3 regions of the Staphylococcus pseudoxylosus genome follow, and region 1 is predicted to be linked to each of the others. Evidence: predicted binding sites of a transcription regulator. Region 1 holds the regulator's gene; each other region holds the start of a gene.
The links. The regulator LexA, encoded in region 1, represses DNA repair genes until DNA is damaged. The targets are predictions, from matches to a motif close to CGAACATATGTTCG.
Positions count from the first base shown of each region.

Region 2: the regulator LexA is predicted to act here: its motif matches at 1,357-1,370, upstream of LG295_RS08900 (YolD-like family protein).
Region 3: the regulator LexA is predicted to act here: its motif matches at 1,991-2,004, upstream of cadC (Cd(II)/Pb(II)/Zn(II)-sensing metalloregulatory transcriptional repressor CadC).

Region 1 covers NZ_CP085024.1:1,668,303-1,671,591, reverse strand. The annotation lists gene guaC (GMP reductase) at 1-489, shown strand, start outside; gene LG295_RS08010 (CAP-associated domain-containing protein) at 525-1,523, shown strand; gene lexA (transcriptional repressor LexA) at 1,720-2,343, opposite strand; gene sosA (DNA damage-induced cell division inhibitor SosA) at 2,486-2,719, shown strand; gene LG295_RS07995 (DUF896 domain-containing protein) at 2,847-3,095, shown strand; gene tkt (transketolase) at 3,172-3,289, shown strand, end outside.
Region 2 covers NZ_CP085024.1:1,870,190-1,873,478, reverse strand. The annotation lists gene LG295_RS08910 (N-acetylmuramoyl-L-alanine amidase family protein) at 1-353, shown strand, start outside; gene LG295_RS08905 (hypothetical protein) at 511-1,278, shown strand; gene LG295_RS08900 (YolD-like family protein) at 1,621-1,818, shown strand; gene LG295_RS08895 (acryloyl-CoA reductase) at 1,867-2,838, opposite strand; gene LG295_RS08890 (MarR family winged helix-turn-helix transcriptional regulator) at 2,957-3,289, shown strand, end outside.
Region 3 covers NZ_CP085025.1:32,790-36,078, reverse strand. The annotation lists gene arsB (arsenite efflux transporter membrane subunit ArsB) at 1-682, shown strand, start outside; gene arsC (arsenate reductase (thioredoxin)) at 700-1,095, shown strand; partial or broken gene LG295_RS13920 (recombinase family protein) at 1,402-1,899, opposite strand; gene cadC (Cd(II)/Pb(II)/Zn(II)-sensing metalloregulatory transcriptional repressor CadC) at 2,025-2,393, shown strand; gene LG295_RS13910 (cadmium-translocating P-type ATPase CadA) at 2,386-3,289, shown strand, end outside.

The DNA of each region.
Region 1 (3,289 bases):
ACCAAAGTTGGTATTGGACCAGGAAGAGTTTGTATAACTAAGATTAAAACAGGATTTGGTACAGGCGGTTGGCAATTATCAGCATTAAATCACTGTAGTAAAGCGGCAAGAAAACCAATTATTGCTGATGGTGGTATTAGAACGCACGGTGATATTGCTAAATCTATACGTTTTGGTGCATCTATGGTAATGGTCGGGTCATTATTTGCTGCACATGAAGAGTCACCTGGTGAAACAGTGGAATTAGATGGTAAATTATATAAAGAATATTTCGGTAGCGCCTCTGAATTCCAAAAAGGTGAACATAAAAATGTAGAAGGTAAGAAAATGTTTGTTGAACACAAAGGTTCATTATCTAATACATTGATTGAAATGCAACAAGACTTGCAAAGTTCAATTTCATATGCGGGTGGCACTGACCTTAAATCACTAAGAAAAGTAGATTATGTAATTGTAAGAAACTCAATTTTTAACGGTGATAGAGACTAATATATTAGTAGGTGTAAAAAATTAGAAAATTATTCTTGTATGTACTTATTTTATTAGTAGTTATTCTTGTCATACCAATCAAAGAAACAGAACCAATGATTACAGTACAACAGCAATTAAAGGATAAAGTTGCCGATTGGTCTTCATCAAAAACAACTAATGAAGATGCGTTGAAAGTACCTAGTAAACAAGAATTTGCAGTTAACAATATTCAAATGAATATGACTAGAAGCGCTGTAGAAGAAAAGCTAGGTAGTTCCCAACGTGTCACATCAAATGAATATGGTACAAATTGGCACACGTATTATTCGGATGGTTATAGAGGATTTGTGATGGTTAGTTATATAGATGATAAAGTAAATGCGCTATATAGTAACCAAAACGTTATATCATCTAAATCAAAAATTAAATATGGTACACCTAAAGATAAGGTAAGGGACCGTTTAGGTAAACCTATTACTGATAAGCAAAAAGGTCATGTGAAATTTGATGTTCAAGATGATGAATTTGATAATTTTCATAAAGACAAAATATATACAACGACTTTTTATGATAAACATGAGAGCAATAACTTAACAGCACTATTACAAGTTAGTGAAAAAATGGAAAACCGACTACAACAACAATATGGCGCGCCATCTGAGGGGTTAGCTCAAAGCTTTGAATTGCAAAACTTTGATTTAGTTAATTCAGAACGAGTGCAGCATGAGTTAGAGCCACTTAAATATTCTACTAGTATTTCTGATACAGCTAGAAAACACAGTAAAGATATGGCTGAACATAATTATTTTGATCATAATAATTTATCAGGCGATACGCCATTTGATCGTATGGAAGCTGACGGACACGATTTTAATGCAGCAGGTGAAAACTTGGCGTATGGTCAAACAAGTAGTATTTATGCTCACCAGGGCCTAATGAATTCATTAGGACATAGAAAGAATATTCTTAAGAAAGAATTTAATACACTTGGTGTAGGTGTTGACTTTAATAAGGATCGTCAGCCTTATTGGACAGAAAATTATACTGGATAATGTTTAGGGCTGTTGTGAGAGGGTATCTTTTATCATGTGAGGATGAAAAGTTATGACAACAAACAAAAAAGACGAAACAGAAGATATACTTGAAAAAGTAAAAGACGTTTTAGAGAAAAAAGATGAAAAAAGAGAGGGTGCGCGATGAGCGCATCCTCTTTTTTTGAGAGTGTTAGCATTAGAGTCGAAATATCAATTACATTTCTCTAAATAATCCAACCACTTTTCCTAATACGGTTACATTATCAAGATAAATTGGTCCCATTGTGCTATTTTCCGGTTGCAAACGATAGCGCGTTTTTTCTTTATAAAAACGTTTAACAGTCGCTTCATTCTCTTCTGTCATCGCAACGATAATATCGCCGTTCTCTGCAATAGTTTGACTTCTTACGATAACTTTATCTCCATCAAGAATACCAGCTTCAATCATACTATCACCAACAACGTTTAAGATGAATATATCACTATTGTGGGTTGAAGTGAAATGTTCTGGTAATGGAAAGTATTCTTCAACATTTTCAACCGCAGAAATAGGTACACCTGCAGTTACTTTCCCTATAACAGGAACGTGGATTGTTTCTTCCATATTAATAGATTCACCTAATTGTTCTGACACAATTTCAATGGCACGAGGCTTAGTTGGGTCTCTTCTAATGTAACCTTTTTCCTCTAATCTAGATAGATGGCCATGAACTGTTGAACTAGAGGCTAATCCAACAGCTTCTCCAATTTCTCTAACGCTTGGTGGATACCCTTTGGATTGGACGGTTTGCTTGATATATTCAAAAATTTCATTTTGTCGTTTAGTTAACTCTCTCATAATAGGCACTCCCTAATTTAATTTAACTTAATTATAGCATGCTTATCGCGTTTTTACAAACGTTTGTTCGTTTGGTTGTTGACACAGAACAGATGTTCTGATAAAGTAACTATACAAACAAACGTTCTAGGAGTGGTTATGAATGATGAAGAACTATAAATCGCAAATAAAGTCTTATATTATAGTTTTGGTAGTGACAATGGTGCTTTGCGCCTTATTTATATTAAGTGCTCACAATAGTGCAAATTCAGAACAGACGTACGAAATGACTGACCATCAAATGACAAGCCAATCAGTAAATGGCGAACAGAGTAATGATGAAACTAAACTACAAAGCGAACAAACTTCACAGCAAGTGATGGCAGCTGTTCACTAATAGTTTTTAGTGGCGTAAACTTTAGTGAATAGAAATGTTAATATAATGGTGTTTTTGTGAGCGAAACAATTTAGTTTCGTTCATTTTTTTGTTATATTTTTTATATAAATAATATCGGAGGTTTATTATGGCTGATAAAGACGGTGTAGATTTACAACGCATCAATGAATTAGCAAAAAAGAAAAAAGAAAAAGGATTGACTGAAAAAGAAGCTAAAGAACAATCTAAATTGAGAAAAGCTTACTTAGATTCATTTAGAGAAAAATTTAAGCAGCAAATTGAAAGTACAAGAGTCATAGATCCTGAAGGAAACGATGTAACGCCTGATAAAGTGAAAAATATATTAGATTCTAAAAATAAAGAAGATAAAAACTAAATCAATTTTTTGTTAAATAGATACCAAATAAGGTATAATAAGATAGAAACTTGCTAGAAGAAAGGAAGTCATTTAGATGAATAAAGAAAAAGATCAATTAGCGGTAGATACGATTAGAGCACTAAGTATCGATGCAGTTGAACAAGCAAATTCAGGACACCCTGGATTACCAATGGGCGCTGCTCCTATGGCAT
Region 2 (3,289 bases), 200 kb from region 1:
TAGCAAAAGACGTAAAAGAACCTATCAAAGCAAAATCACCTCGTACAGTTTGGGCGTGGAATGGTATATTCACATCTAGTAAAAATAATACGGAACCAATTGTTGTTAGACGTGCAATGGGATTAAATAAAGCGCAAGTAGATAGAGGTTCTTGGATTTATCCTGGGGAATTTGTAAAATTTGACCAAGTTATTAAAGATAAGAAAAATGACTTGTGGTGGATTAGATTTAAATACCAAGCAGATGGAGCAAACAAAAAGGATAATTTCTTTATGCCTATAGGTAGGATTACTGATAAAGAAGAGAAGTTATTGAAAGAAAAAGCATTATGGGGTAGGTTATTAGTTAAATAATATCGATATTGTATTTGTTTAAATTCTTTTTATTATATAAATTAGATATATATAGTGTGGTAAAATATAAAAGGTAATATCAGCACATCAACTTTTTATAATGAGCAAGTATGACTATTTACTTGCTCGTTTATTTTATATAAATGGAGGTATTAAAATGGATGAATTTAATATTGCAATGGGATTTATCACTTCTTTAGGGTTTGTTTTTACATTGCTTACTTTATACAAAGATAGAAAAAAGGAAGAAATAAGAAGAAACCGAACAAAAGATATATTAGTTAAAAATATAAAAGATAATACAAATTATCTAAAAAAATATTATGATAAATTCGAGCATAACTATGATATGTATAAAGAAACCAAAGAAAATCAACCCTCACAAGAATTTAATCATAGAATAGATCTTATCACCTATTTCATTAATTCTTATAGCAATGATCTTTTTTTAGAAAATCTAAAGAAGATCAATCATAATATTGAGTCTTATTATATTAACAATATTGAAGACTCTAAATTCGATTATGATACGTATTTTGAATTAAAAACAGATTTAAATGAATTGATAAAAAAATTAGAATATTATAAGTATCAAATCGATATATTTATAGAACCATACGATGAATACTTAAAATACAACTTAAATGAAAAGATCATTTCCAAAAATCATACAATATCTAATGATTTAGTAACTAATGATTTCAACTATACTGGAAACGATTCTATTATAAATCCAGTGATGTATTATAATAGAATAATAAGAGAGTACGATAAATATTTTAATGATTTAGAAAATTTAAGTGTACCTTTAATGGCTTCAAATGATGGTCAAACGGCTGTAAGGTCGTTTATTGACATAGATTTTGACAGTGTTCATGAAGAAGTAAATAATATTATTAATAAGACAACTCAAAATATCAATTGAGGATGAATAGTAACGAAATAATTACATAGAATTATACAAAACCACCTAAGGTAGGTGGTTATTTTTTATTTACATATACGAACAAGAGTTCTGTTATATTTATGAGGTGATAATATGAAAGTAATAAATCCAGACGCACCAGATGAATATAAATATGAAACTGATTACCGTAATACACCTAGAGAATATCTTAACACACGTATACCGCAAGGGCGAGGCGTGGTTAAGTAGCAAGCCTTTAAGACACTGCCTGAACAATAAGAGCAACTAGAACAATACATACAAGACCAATACATACAAGACCAAAATAAGATTGATAGACCATCATTAAGTGATCATCAATTGAACTATTTAAATGATAAGTTGATATTTAAAATGTATAATGACCCTACAATTGAATTACGTTATTTTGTAGATGGATATATTAAAACCAAAGAGGGTTATATTCATAAGGTGGACGTTCACACACAAACACTATATTTACATGAAGAAAATGGGGTCAGTAAGGTTAATTGGTTATATATTGTGGAGATAAAATAAACCCACTTAAATGAATAGGTGGGTTGTTTAGTAGGATAGGGATTTTAATTAAATTTTTAAGATTGTTCTTCCTAGATGTTCACCATTTAATAGTTGTTTTATAACTTTATCAATTTCTTTGAAATTAATTTCATTGTATAAAAGAGAACCACCGATGTTCCATTCATTTGATAATTTCTCCCATAAATATTCTCGAGTTCCATAATCAATATAAACAGAATCTATACCAATTAATTTTATCCCTCGAAGAATAAAAGGAAGAATATTTGCGCTTAATTCATTGCCTGCTGCATTACCACAAACAGTAGCGCAACCTTGATAACTTAAATGTTTTAATCCAAATATTGTTATGTCTCCACCAACTGTATCTAAAAAATAGTCGAATACTTCTTTTTTAATTGGTTTATTATCATCTTCCATTATAATAGCTTGTTTAGCACCTAAATTTTCAGCCACTTTTATTTGTCTGTTTTTTCTTACTAAAGCAGTGATATTTTTATATCCAATTTTACTTAATATTTGAATAGCAATGCTACCGACACCACCAGTAGCTCCTGAAACTAATATTTCGGGTTGCTGGTCTACGGTCATACCACTTTTTTGAAGTTCAAATATTGATAGAGCTGCTGTGAAACCAGCTGTACCATATATCATTGATTCTTTATTGGATAAACCTTTAGGTAGAGGTATTATCCAATCAGAAGGAACTTGTGCATATTCTGAAAATCCTCCAGTATGAGTCATTCCAACATCATATCCTGTTACAAGAACTTGGTCCCCTTTATTAAATTTTTCATTTATACTTGATTCAACAGTACCTACAAAATCTATTCCTGGTATCATAGGATAGTCTTTAATTACTCCGCCTTTGTATTGTAATCCGAGCATATCTTTATAATTTAAGGAAGAATATTCTATTTTTACTAAAACATCACCTTTTGATAAAAATGTCTTATCTATACTTTCTATTTCGTAATTTACTTCAGAATCTTTTTTTCTAACTACAAGTGCGTTGAACATAAACTAGCCTTCTTTCATATTTTGGTTAAAAACATTTTTGTAACAAAAGTATTTCGTTGAAAAAGATAACATGCTATAATTTCTAAGTCAATATAATAATTTAAGAGAGGTCTAAATCATGGATATAGATAATTGTGTAAACTACTTATTAAGCACTTCTCAAAACAAAGTGTTTAAATATTTCAAGGAGTTATTAAGCCCTTATAATGTCACTCCGTCAGAGTATGGAGTATTAAATTGTTTGATTAATAGCAACTTAAATACTCCAAAATTAATTTGTAATGCATTAAAATTAGAAGCCCCAACTTTATCTGGCATACTATATAAAATGGCAAAAAAAGATTTGATAGTACGTAAAACTGATGAAGAAAATAGAAGAACTGTTTTAATTAGTAGTACTTTAAAAGCAAATGAGCTTTGGCCGACTTTAGAAAGATTAGCAGATGAGTTG
Region 3 (3,289 bases), on a different replicon from region 1:
TCCAAAAACATTTAATGCAGTAAACATTAGAGAACCAAGAGAAGCGATTAAAGATAAAAAACTTTTTAACATCTCGTGGATCGTACTTGGTATATTACTCATTGGTTATTTAATAAGTGAGTTTATAAATATTCCAGTATCCATTATTGCTGGTATCATTGTTTTAATATTTGTATTATTAGCGCGTAAATCTAAAGCCGTGCATACGAAACAAGTAATTAAAGGTGCGCCATGGAATATTGTTTTATTCTCTATTGGTATGTATCTCGTCGTATTTGGTTTGAAAAACGTGGGCATTACAACACTTCTTGGTGATGTACTAACAAACATTTCAAGTTATGGCTTATTTAGCAGCATTATGGGTATGGGCTTTGTAGCTGCATTCCTATCCTCTATTATGAATAACATGCCAACCGTTTTAATAGATGCAATAGCAATTGGTCAATCGAGTGCTACAGGAATATTAAAAGAAGGTATGATTTATGCGAATATTATCGGATCTGATTTGGGGCCTAAGATAACACCAATTGGTTCGTTAGCCACACTTCTTTGGTTACACGTACTAACTCAAAAAGGTGTCAAGATTTCTTGGGGAACCTATTTTAAGACCGGAATTATTATCACAATCCCTGTTTTATTTGTAACCCTATTAGGTCTATATTTAACACTAATAATTTTTTAAAAGAGAGGTAATAATAAATGGATAAGAAAACAATTTACTTTATATGTACTGGTAATTCTTGTCGTAGTCAAATGGCTGAGGGCTGGGGAAGAGAAATACTCGGCGAAGAATGGAATGTTTACTCAGCAGGTATCGAAACGCATGGCGTAAATCCTAAGGCGATAGAAGCTATGAAAGAAGTGGATATTGACATATCAAACCATACTTCTGATTTAATTGATAATAAAATTTTAAGACAATCAGACCTAGTTGTTACACTTTGTAGTGATGCTGATGAGAATTGTCCAGTCATCCCGCCTAATGTAAAAAAAGAACATTGGGGCTTTGATGACCCGGCAGGTAAATCTTGGTCAGAATTTCAACGTGTAAGAGATGAAATAGGTCAAAAGATCAAGCAATTTTATGATAATTAAGTTAATATAAAATTCAAAAACAGAGGATAAGCATTGTTATATGTGCTTATCCTCTGTTTTATATAATGATATTTGCTGCTTACCTTTTTCTGTTAGTTCTGCATATATTGTTGTGCCACATATAGGAAAACACCCATTGTAGAATAACTCTATATTTTTTGCTAAATCTTGCCTCGCTATGCTTTCAAGTGCTAATAAAAAATTTTTTCGCTTACATCTAAAGTTTTAAAATCTACACTTTATTCTTCTCTAATCGATAACAGTACATTATACACTAAATCTTGTTTTAACAACGTTCATCACCTCTTATTTATCTAGATGACGATACAAGGTTGCTCTACTTATATTTGTCTGTTCTTTTATCTCATCTAAAGTGTATTTTTTGCTCATATACATCTCAATAGCATCTCTAAGGTTATTATCATCGCGTTTGGGTCTACCTAAAGTTTTTCCTTTTTTTGCGTAATTTTCTAATCCTGCTCGTGTTCTAAATTTAACGATGTCACTTTGAAAGTCTGTAATATTATGTAATATTTCTAGAAATTCCCCTTTGATATCTTTATAAATATATCGATTTAAATTGATTACATATAAAGATATTTCCTCTTGTGAAAGATAATCTAATATATCTACTAAATGCTTCGTAGAATCTGCAAGTATACATAAATCCGTAATATATAACTTATCACCCGTCACTAGTTTCTTGCTTAAAAGAACATCTAATTCATTTCTATTTTTATTATTAGCATGAATTTCTTCAACAATTTCATTTGTATGGGTTTCGATTTTCTTTTTTTGTTCGTTTTTGAGACTAGAATTTTATGCCCTACTTACTTCTTTTATTTTCATTCAAATATTTGCTTGCATGATGAGTCGAAAATGGTTATAATATATTCAAATAAATATTTGAATGAAGATGGGATGATAATATGAAAAAGAAAGATACTTGTGAAATTTTTTGTTATGACGAAGAAAAGGTTAATCGAATACAAGGGGATTTACAAACAGTTGATATTTCTGGTGTTAGCCAAATGTTAAAGGCTATTGCCGATGAAAATAGAGCAAAAATTACTTACGCTCTGTGTCAGGATGAAGAGTTGTGTGTTTGTGATATAGCAAATATCTTAGGTATTACGATAGCAAATGCATCTCATCATTTACGTACGCTTTATAAGCAAGGGGTGGTCAACTTTAGAAAAGAAGGAAAACTAGCTTTCTATTCTTTAGATGATGAACATATCAGGCAGATAATGATGATCGCCCTAGCACATAAGAAAGAAGTGAAGGTCAATGTCTGAACAAAAGGTTAAACTAATGGAAGAAGAAATGAACGTCTATCGGGTCCAAGGATTTTCATGTGCAAATTGTGCAGGAAAGTTTGAGAAAAATGTTAAAAAGATTCCAGGCGTTCAGGACGCAAAAGTAAATTTTGGAGCTTCAAAAATTGATGTCTTCGGCAGTGCAACTGTTGAAGAACTAGAAAAGGCTGGTGCTTTTGAAAATCTTAAAGTGGCACCAGAGAAACCTAAAAGACGGGTAGAACCTGTGGTAATTAAAGATAAAAACGTTTACCGTGTGGAAGGATTTTCCTGCGCAAATTGTGCGGGGAAGTTTGAAAAAAATGTAAAACAAATAGCTGGAGTTGAGGATGCAAAAGTAAACTTTGGCGCTTCTAAAATTGATGTATATGGAAATGCATCGGTTGAAGAACTTGAAAAAGCAGGTGCTTTTGAGAATCTAAAAGTATCTCCTGAAAAACTAGCGAATCAAACGATACAAAGGGTTAAAGATGACACTAAGGCTCATAAAGAAGAGAAAACACCATTTTATAAAAAACATAGTACATTGCTGTTTGCCACACTACTAATTGCTTTTGGTTACCTTTCTCACTTTGTAAATGGAGAAGATAACCTCGTAACTTCCATGTTATTTGTAGGTTCTATTGTAATTGGCGGATATTCATTATTTAAAGTCGGTTTTCAAAATTTGATACGCTTTGATTTCGACATGAAAACCCTGATGACCGTTGCCGTTATTGGAGCTGCCATTATTGGTGAATGGGCAGAGGCATCTATTGTTGTTATTCTCTTTGCAATCAGTGAAGCACTTGAACGCTTCTCTATGGACAGAGCAAGACAATCCATACGTTCATTGATGGATATCGCCCCAAAAGAAGCACTAGTTAGACGAAATG